DNA from 2 places in the Peribacillus sp. 05N428 genome. Region 2 is predicted to be linked to the other one. Evidence: riboswitches for the same ligand, from Rfam matches in the RefSeq annotation. Region 2 holds a riboswitch; the other holds the start of a gene.
What was found. A riboswitch is a leader RNA that binds a small molecule or an ion and turns the genes downstream of it on or off. The one in region 2 is predicted to bind thiamine pyrophosphate.

Region 1 (4,648 bases), on a different contig from region 2:
TTCCGTAATCGATATGAGTCCCCACTCAAACCAAAGCTTTTCACCTTGCCCGAATAATATCATGGCAGACGAGGTGGATATAAAAATGAAACAAAAGGGAATCGACAAAAGCAGGATGCGTTTTATCGAATGCCCGGTAAAAAACAAAAATAAAAGTAATACGCCAATGGTGATATTCATCATATAATTCAGGTCGTGAATGAATAACGCCACGATGCATAACACAATCAGCACACCAAGTTTAAGGCTTGGATTAATTCCATGGAGCCATGTTTCCGTGTTTGAAACATTCATCTACATGACACTCCTTTTAACTTTGGTCTCAACAAATCCGGCTTGCGCGATGTTTTCATCACTTATTACATTTCCGTCCTTAACCGTCCAGATCCTGGTTGCAAAGTTTTTTGAAATATGATCGTCATGAGTTACCATGATCACTGTTATTCCACGTCTTCGATATTCCTCAAACCATTCCAGTAATGCAAAGGTATTTTTCGAATCTTGACCAAAGGTCGGCTCATCCAGGAGAATGATTTTTTTGTCTATTACGATTGAGGCTGCTACGCTTAAGCGACGCTTTTGCCCCATTGATAATTGAAATGGATGTTTATCCCGATGTGCCTCAAGACGGAAAACTTTAAGCAATGAGCGGACTCTCTCATCTATTTCTTGTTGCGGCCTTTTATCAATACGCAATGAATAAGCAATCTCTTCATATACAGTATTTGCAACGAACTGAAACTCAGGATTTTGAAAGACAAACGTCATATGATCCGTTGGATTTTTCACCATTTTAATGGGGTTCCCCAATAATTCATACGTACCTTTCGTTTTTATGAATTGCATCAATGCATGCAAAAGTGTACTCTTGCCCGCTCCATTTTCTCCCCTGATCACAATCCATTCTCCTGAATGCACCTTCAGCTCTTCAACGTGTATTTTTTCCTCTTTATTCCGAAAACCGCTAAATCCTTGCACATCCAGAAGGGGTAAACCATCTGTAAAATGGTATTCCCTAGTGGGTGCATTACTCTGTATATATTCATCCCAAACACCAGGGAACCAAATTCCATGTTCTCTCATTTCATTTTTATATAGGGAAAGAATGGTGTCTCTTGGACCATCAGCTATGATTTGACCGTCATCGTTTAAAAGCACGATTCGTTCGATGAATTCTAAAACATGGTCAATTTTATGTTCGACGATAATAACCGTTTTGTCTTTTCCGACTTCCTTCAACAAGTCCCAGATTTCTTTCGTTCCTTCTGGATCAAGCATGGCGGTCGGTTCATCTAAAAATATAACTTCTGGTTCAAGGGCCAATACTGAAGCAATTGCCAGACGCTGTTTCATCCCGCCTGATAATGTGTCAATACTTGTATGGTCCAGGTTCAATCCTACTTTACGGAAATGATTTTGAATCTTCTCTTTCATTTCTTCTTTAGGGACGGAAAGATTCTCTAGGACAAAGGCAATTTCCTCATCGGCAAATGGCATGCAAAACTGGCTATCAGGGTCTTGAAAAACATACCCCCATGAAGAAGGGCATTTCAATTTCTCCGCTTTCATCGGGACTTCGATGGAATTCGGAATCAATCCGCTTAACACTTGCAACAGAGTGGATTTACCACATCCAGATGGTCCCAACAATAACACTTTTTCTCCCTGATCAAATGATAGTGATAGGTCCTTGAATATCAAAGATTCATCACCGGGAAATTTCATTCTTAACTTTTCAACAGAAACGATTGGTTCCATGGCCCTCAACCTCTTCTTTTAATCAAGTTCTGCATAATCTTTATTGGAAACCGGACGCACAAGATTAGTTACCCCTGTTGCTTCCAGGACTTTAACTAGATAATAAGCGGTCACACCTGCAAAGAATATGGAACCCACAAACCTCGCTATCATGAATAACGATAGATTCCAAGTAGAAAGCGCACCTATTTCCCCGTATGCAAAATCCATGATAACTGATGCCAGGCAGGAAGCCATCGCAGCTAAAACGGCCACCGGCATATTGAATTTTTTATATTTGAACCCCATGAACACCAGTTCCGCGAACAAACCTTGGACCACCCCATATAACAGTACAGTCAGCCCCCATGGGGAACCTAGAAAGAATTCCCCTGAAGCTGCAGCTATCTCCGCCAAAAGTGCCACACCCGGTTTCCGTAAAATGAAAAAGGCGACAGGGCCAGCTATAAACCACATTCCATAAATAAGTTGATCCAGATGTAATCCTAATGGTTTAACGGAATAATAAATCGAACCCCAAAGGATATAAACGATTCCAAATGCTACCGCAATCACGATCGTGACTAATATATCCGTTAATTTCAATCCTTTTTTCATTGTTTCATTCTCCTTTTATACTTCTAATGTTTCCTTATGAACGGGCCATGTCTCTAAACGATAAGCCATTTCCCAAAATGAGTATTCATATTGGCTGCTGAGAATAAAATGCTCTTTCATTCTCGCCTTATCTTCTTCAGTTACTTTTTCAGCAATCTCATCCAGCCTCGCAATTTGTTCTTCCACCAAAGTGCGGAACCACTCTCCTCCGTAAGCCGCTATCCATTCTTGATAAATCGGCTCTTCGGGCATGCACCCTTGCAGCTTTTCACCTATCTCATAATACAGCCAGTAGCACGGCAAGATAGCTGCAATAACATCTCCTAAATGTCCCGAATAAGCCGCACGATACATATGGGAAGTATAAGCATAGGCAGTCGGGGCAGGCTTGAAATCTTCCCGTTCTTCTTTTGTGATGCCTAATCTCTCGGAAAAATTCTCATGAAGCTTCAACTCCGCTTCATATGTTCCTTGTGCATGGCCGGCAAGCCTGCTTGTTGTATGTAAATCTGTAGCTTTGACTGCCCCTAAGGCTTGAACTCTAGCAAAATGAGATAAATAATAGGCATCTTGCATGACATAAAAACGGAAACACTCCAATGGCAATGTGCCATCTCCTATTCCTGCTACAAACGGATGATTAAAACTAGCTTCCCAAATGTGATCAACTTCCTTACGGATTTCCTCTGAAAACTTCATGTCCATTACCTCCAAATTGTATTTTTTCATTGAACGATACAGAAAAAAACACTTATCACCCCTTTTTTTGCAAACAAAAAACCACTTTCTTAAACGTAAAGAAAGTGGTTGTACAAGAAATAATACAGAAATGTATAGTTCCAGACCCCACTTCCCTACGCTGGTATAAACCAGATCAGGTTCTAAGGGTCTTAAAGTCATACTTTAATCTCAGCTTTTGTGGGTAAAAAATCAACTTTTACCTATAAAGCACCCCTAGTGGTACAAATTGTATATTAAAATTCATTTGCCTTTATATTAACACGATAAATCCAATTGTCAAACGTATTAGAAAAGTTTTCTTGATTTAGGGTTACTAAACTTTCAATCTTCCATACCCACATAACCACGATCTATTAAACCATTGTTAATCCACCATTTACGGAAAGAGTTTGCCCCGTAATATACCCTGCCTCTTCCGAAACGAAATAGGAAACAGCACTGGCAATGTCCTCTGGTTGTGCTAGCCGGCGGAATGGAATCGCTTTTTCCAAGGCGCTAGCTATACCTTCATTATATGAGCCTATTTCTTGAAATAGGGGCGTATCAGCAGGACCTGGCGCTATACAATTGATGTTGAGTTTATGACGTGCCATTTCTCTTGCTATCGTTTTTGTAAAGGCAATAACCCCTCCTTTAGCAGCCGAATAAACTGCTTCTCCACTTGATCCGACTCTAGCTGCATCGGATGCAATATTTACTACCTTACCGTATCCATTTTCAATCATGAGAGGTAAAATTTCCTTGCATGTATGGATCTGCCCAAGTAAATTAATATCGATAATCCTTTTCCATGTGCTGGGATCACTTTTTAAAAATGGTTCCACCTTATCCCAGCCTGCATTATTAACCAATATATCTATTCTATGATAATAGTTCACTGATTCTTCGACGGCTTTTTTTACACTTTCTAATTTCGTTACATCACAATGGACCGCTCTGGCTTCAAAACCCGACTTTTCGATTAAAGAAACCGTTTCCTCTGCATTTTTAAGATTAATATCAGCCACGATGACGTTAATATTGCGAGAAGCCAATTTTTTTGAAATTTCTCTGCCAATTCCGCTTCCAGCACCTGTGATAAATGCCATTCTTTTTGTCATCATATTCCCCTCCACTTTCACTATTTCGTCAATATGGATTTATTTAAGCTGCTTGCTTATATATTGTCAGTTATCCTTTCATTAATCATTTCCCGGAGCCGGAATTTCTGAATTTTCCCGCTTGCCGTACGAGGAAAGTCATCCATTATTTCAATAAATTCAGGCCAATATTGTTTTGCCAATCCCTTTTCCAGGAGAAATTCCTGCATGGAATCCAGCGTGATCGGGCTCTTCCCCGTTTTCATACTGATACATGCACATGCTTTTTCCTGAAGACGGGAATCTGGAACCGCAATAACCTGAGCACTAGAAATATCCGGGTGTTCATACAGTACATTTTCTACATAAGCGACTGGAATATTTTCACCGCCACGTATGATTATGTCTTTGTTTCTTCCAGAAATCCGGATATACCCGTCTTCATCAATGAATGCTCGATCACCGGTAATGAA
Region 2 (4,648 bases):
GCATTCATGCAGCTGTCACAAGGATGAAAATCAACAGTGAGGACCGTACCGTATATGGTTTGTCTGAAAGGCTTTCCGTTTTCGAGGCTTTCGCATTGTATACCAAAGGGAGTGCTGCAGCAATCGGCCAGGAAAAACGCCGCGGTGTGATCAATAAAGGGTACGATGCCGATTTTACCGTGTTTAATCTGGATGTCTTTGCTGTTGCACCGGATGATCTCCTGAAAGCTGAGGCGGTCATGACGGTCATCGATGACAAAATCATGTATGATAAAAATTAACAGTTGCAAAAAAAGAAATGGAAATACAAAATTGTTAGATGGAATTAGATAAAGGAATGTAAATGGAAAGAAGGCTTGTTATGAAAGTGGATCAACAAAAAGAAGGGGCGATTTATGCAGCCCTTTCTTACATGATGTGGGGAGTTGTGCCGGTTTACTGGAAGTTCCTTCAGGGAGTCGGTGCAATAGAAATTTTAGCTCAGAGGGTATTATGGTCTTTCGTGTTCATGCTGGTTTTATTGATGTTCATGAAAAAATGGCAGGCGTTTCTAGATTATGTCAAAAACATAATGGGAAATCCGAAACTCTTTACGGCATTGCTAACGGCGTCCCTGCTTGTTACAGCTAATTGGGGAGTGTTCATATGGGCCGTTAACTCAGGACGGATCCTCGACACGAGCCTTGGATATTATATCAATCCGCTCGTCAGTGTACTATTGGGAGTGATAGTCTTAAAAGAAAAATTGAGCGGGGCCCAAATCATTTCATTCCTGCTTGCAGGAATCGGAGTCTTGATCCTTGGCATTCATTTCGGCACGATCCCGTGGATCTCTCTTGTTTTGGCCATGACCTTTGGATTATACGGTCTGGCAAAAAAAATGATCAAGGCCGAATCGGCAATCGGGCTGACGCTTGAAACGATGATGGTAACGCCTCTGGCCCTAGGTTACCTGATTTACTTGATGAACAGGTCGGAAATGCAATTCTTTACAGACGGAAGCACAAGCTTGCTGTTGGTGGGCGGCGGGATTGCCACGGCATTGCCTCTTTTATATTTTGCAAAAGGGGCGGAGAAGATCCCGTTATCGATGCTTGGCATTTTTCAGTATATCGCTCCGACCTTATCTTTATTGATCGGGGTATTCGTCTATCATGAAAGTTTCACCAAAGCACATCTTTTAGCCTTTTTGTTCATATGGTCAGCTTTGGCTGTTTATACACTATCCATAACGAAATGGGGGCAGGCAAGTGCCCGCAGGTTCAAAGGCAAAGGGAATATTGGTGCGTGAAAAGAAAAAAATGCTTGGGGAGATTTCTGCCCAAGCATTTTTTTTATGTCGTTACTCAATAAAACGGTTTTATGGCATAGGCGAAATGCCAGGGTCATGAAAGGTATATCTTCGAACCTATTTCAGAAACAATACAATTGGAAAGGCAGGCAGGACTGTTATCGGGATTGGCACGGGGGGAATTCAGTTGGAATTGTCTATAGAAGGAACTATCCAGGAAAATGATATGCGTTGTCAGGAATGCTGATATGGTGGCGTACGGCTTTCTATTGCTATTTAATTCATCGATGATTCCCTGTGCAGTGGTAATCCCGATCCCGTGGCCATAAAAGAGGTTATTCCCTAATAATATGGCATTTTCACCTTGCCATTCAGGGGTTGCCAAGTCGTGATCAGGGTTTTTGAAGTAAACGCAATCACCTGGTAAATAGTCCCTTCCCTGGTGAACGCTGAGAGCCATATTCCTTGGAGGGCGCCAGTCATATAAAAATAGGTCTGAAAAAAGATAGTCGAAATTCCTGGGGCCGATTAAATCCAAAATCGCCTTTAAAAAAGTGACGACTATTGCTGTCCCGCATTCGAAGGCATAAAGCCCCCCATTCATGAAAATGTCAACGAGCGCATCATGAGGGAGAATCCCTGGCTGAAGGGTAAAGGTGCCATCCTTTGAAAGGTGCCAATAACGCTGATTGGATTGAGACTCCTCAAGTGTGGAAAATTCCGGCCCGCTTTTATCCAACGCAATAGCTGCCTCTATGACCCGGTTCCTCAGCTGTATCTCGAAATTAAAATCCCCAAAGTTCCGGTATTCAAAAACGTTAGAATCTTCCTCCAAGCATTGAAGAGTTTCAAGCGATTTGGCAGAGGCTGTACCTGGTTGGATTTGACTGACATCTAACCATTTGTGATTAATCTTTATCATGACATATCCACCTTTTGCTTATGAAATTAAGGGTTTAATAAAACCAGTAAACAAAAATGTCTACACGTAATGCTCATTATATGAATGCTTGCAAAGAAATGACTATTTGGAACGTGTCCGCCACCGTTGCAGCCAGGAATGATTGGAACAGAAAGAGGCAGAATTATTTTGCTTTCAATGATTTTCGTTCCAAAAGATGTTTTGCAAGACATCCTGAAGTGCAAGGAATACCTTTCCAATTAGAGAGTAGAAGCAAATTAGTATTCCTTTTTCCCTATGAATTGATATAATGAGAGAGAAAAGTTCATATGTGCGAGAAATGTAGGGGGGCCAGTACTGCTGGCTGAGATTGCATCCATTAGATGCTGACTCTTTGAACCTGATCTGGGTGATGCCAGCGGAGGGAACATATTATGACTGATTTTCTGTTTTGTATGTTAACGTCCGAATTCATCTTCGGGCGTTTTTTGCTTTTTTATCCAGTATTTGAATAGCCCTGGAGCCCCATCATGGTTCCGGCATATGAATCTTATAAGATGTGTAGGAGGATAATGACTTGAATAAATTCTTACCACTGTTAACTTCGTTCTTCCTTTTAGCTGGATGCGGAGCAGGCGGAACTAATGAAAAAGAAGAAGCATCTAAAAATGAAGAATTAAAAAAGGTATCGGTCGTGCTCGATTGGACACCGAATACAAACCATACAGGATTGTATGTAGCCAAGGAAAAAGGTTATTTTAAAGAACAAGGTCTTGATGTGGAGATTATCATGCCAGGTGAAGCGGGAGCTGATAAGCTTGTCGCTTCAGGGAAATCTGAATTTGGCGTGAGCTACCAGGAGGGCATAACGCAGGCCCGCGTGCAGGGCGTGCCGATTGTTTCGGTAGCTGCCGTCATCCAGCATAATACCTCGGGGTTCGCTTCCCCTGAGGCAAAGGACATTACGACTCCCAAGGATTTTGAAGGGAAGACTTATGGTGGCTGGGGATCTCCGGTTGAAAAGGCCATTATTGATTCACTCATGAAAAAGGATAATGCGGATGTAAATGAAGTGGACATAGTCAATACAGGAGACACGGATTTTTTCACTTCGGTTAAAAGGGATATAGATTTTGCCTGGATTTATTATGGTTGGACAGGCATTGAGGCTGAGTTGCGAAATGAAAAGCTTAATATGGTGTACTTAACCGAATACTCTGATAAGCTTGATTACTATACGCCTGTTTTGACTACAAATGAAAAGATGATAAAAGAAGATCCCGAGACTGTTAAAGCATTCGTTCATGCAGCTTCGAAAGGGTACCAGTTTGCGATTAAGAATCCTGATGATGCAGCGGAAGTGTTAATTGAGTCTGCACCGGATCTTGATCCAGAACTAGTGAAGAAAAGCCAGGAGTGGCTTGCAGCCAAGTATCAGGATGATGCTCCGCGATGGGGTGAACAAAAGCTTGAAATTTGGAAGAATTACAGTGAGTGGATGACTGAAAATAAGCTTCTTGAAGGTGATTTCGATCCTGAAAAGGCATTTACCAATGAATTTTTACCAAATTAGGAGGAAATACAATGGCCAATTCATTAATTAGTATACAAATTATTCCTAAAGGGGAAAATGTCATCCCTATGGTCGATGAAGCAATCAAGATCATTGAAGAATCAGGTGTCAAGTATGAGGTTCACCCGCTTGAAACGACAATGGAGGGGGAGCTTTCCGAACTTTTTGCCGTGATAGAAAAAATGAATGTAAGAATGATTGAAATAGGATCGCCGAATGTCATTTCCCAAGTGAAAATATTATATCAGCCAAGCGGGATTACGATGGATACGTTAACGGAGAAATATCGGGCATGATCGGAAGGGGAATTTGGAAGAAGGGGGCTCCCTTCTTTCTTTTATTATTGTTGCTGATTGTATGGGAGTCAGTGACAGTCTTATTGAAAGTTGAAGAATGGCTGCTTCCCGCTCCATCGGCCATTTTCATTGAAGGAATTGAGTCGTCCCGCAATCTTTACGGACACCTTATATCCACAACCGAGCTTGCGTTGTCGGGATTTTTTATTGGAAGCTGCATCGGCTTATTGATCGCGGCCATCCTACACCTATTTCCAGGTGTGAAGGACGCGGTTTATCCTCTGCTCATACTATCACAAAATATACCCATCATTGTTTTGGCGCCGCTTTTGGTGATCTGGTTTGGCTTTGGCATGCTGCCTAAGTTAATCGTGATTTCACTTGTATGTTTTTTTCCGGTTGCGGTCGCATCATTGGACGGTTTTCGCCAGACACCATACGAGCTTAAGCATTATTTCAAGATGATGGGAGCGGGGAAAAACCAGTTATTTTGGAAGCTGGAACTTCCTCACTCGATCCCGTTCATTTTCTCCGGCCTGAAAATTTCGGCTACCTATAGTGTAATGGGTGCTGTTATTTCGGAATGG

Region 1: it holds a riboswitch for thiamine pyrophosphate, as region 2 does, so the genes downstream of both, tenA (thiaminase II) here and AC1DIV_RS04030 (ABC transporter substrate-binding protein) in region 2, are expected to answer to the same signal.

What each region holds. Positions count from the first base shown of each region.
Region 1 covers NZ_JBFTMS010000001.1:215,049-219,696, reverse strand. Annotated here, with positions in the region: gene AC1DIV_RS00970 (energy-coupling factor transporter transmembrane component T family protein) at 1-294, opposite strand, end outside; gene AC1DIV_RS00965 (ABC transporter ATP-binding protein) at 295-1,758, opposite strand; gene AC1DIV_RS00960 (ECF transporter S component) at 1,777-2,355, opposite strand; gene tenA (thiaminase II) at 2,371-3,054, opposite strand; TPP riboswitch at 3,190-3,321, opposite strand; gene AC1DIV_RS00950 (SDR family NAD(P)-dependent oxidoreductase) at 3,450-4,196, opposite strand; gene AC1DIV_RS00945 (AMP-binding protein) at 4,253-4,648, opposite strand, start outside.
Region 2 covers NZ_JBFTMS010000003.1:149,084-153,731, forward strand. Annotated here, with positions in the region: gene AC1DIV_RS04015 (amidohydrolase) at 1-281, shown strand, start outside; gene rarD (EamA family transporter RarD) at 362-1,291, shown strand; gene AC1DIV_RS04025 (protein-glutamine gamma-glutamyltransferase) at 1,386-2,213, opposite strand; TPP riboswitch at 2,527-2,636, shown strand; gene AC1DIV_RS04030 (ABC transporter substrate-binding protein) at 2,770-3,765, shown strand; gene AC1DIV_RS04035 (thiamine-binding protein) at 3,777-4,061, shown strand; gene AC1DIV_RS04040 (ABC transporter permease) at 4,058-4,648, shown strand, end outside.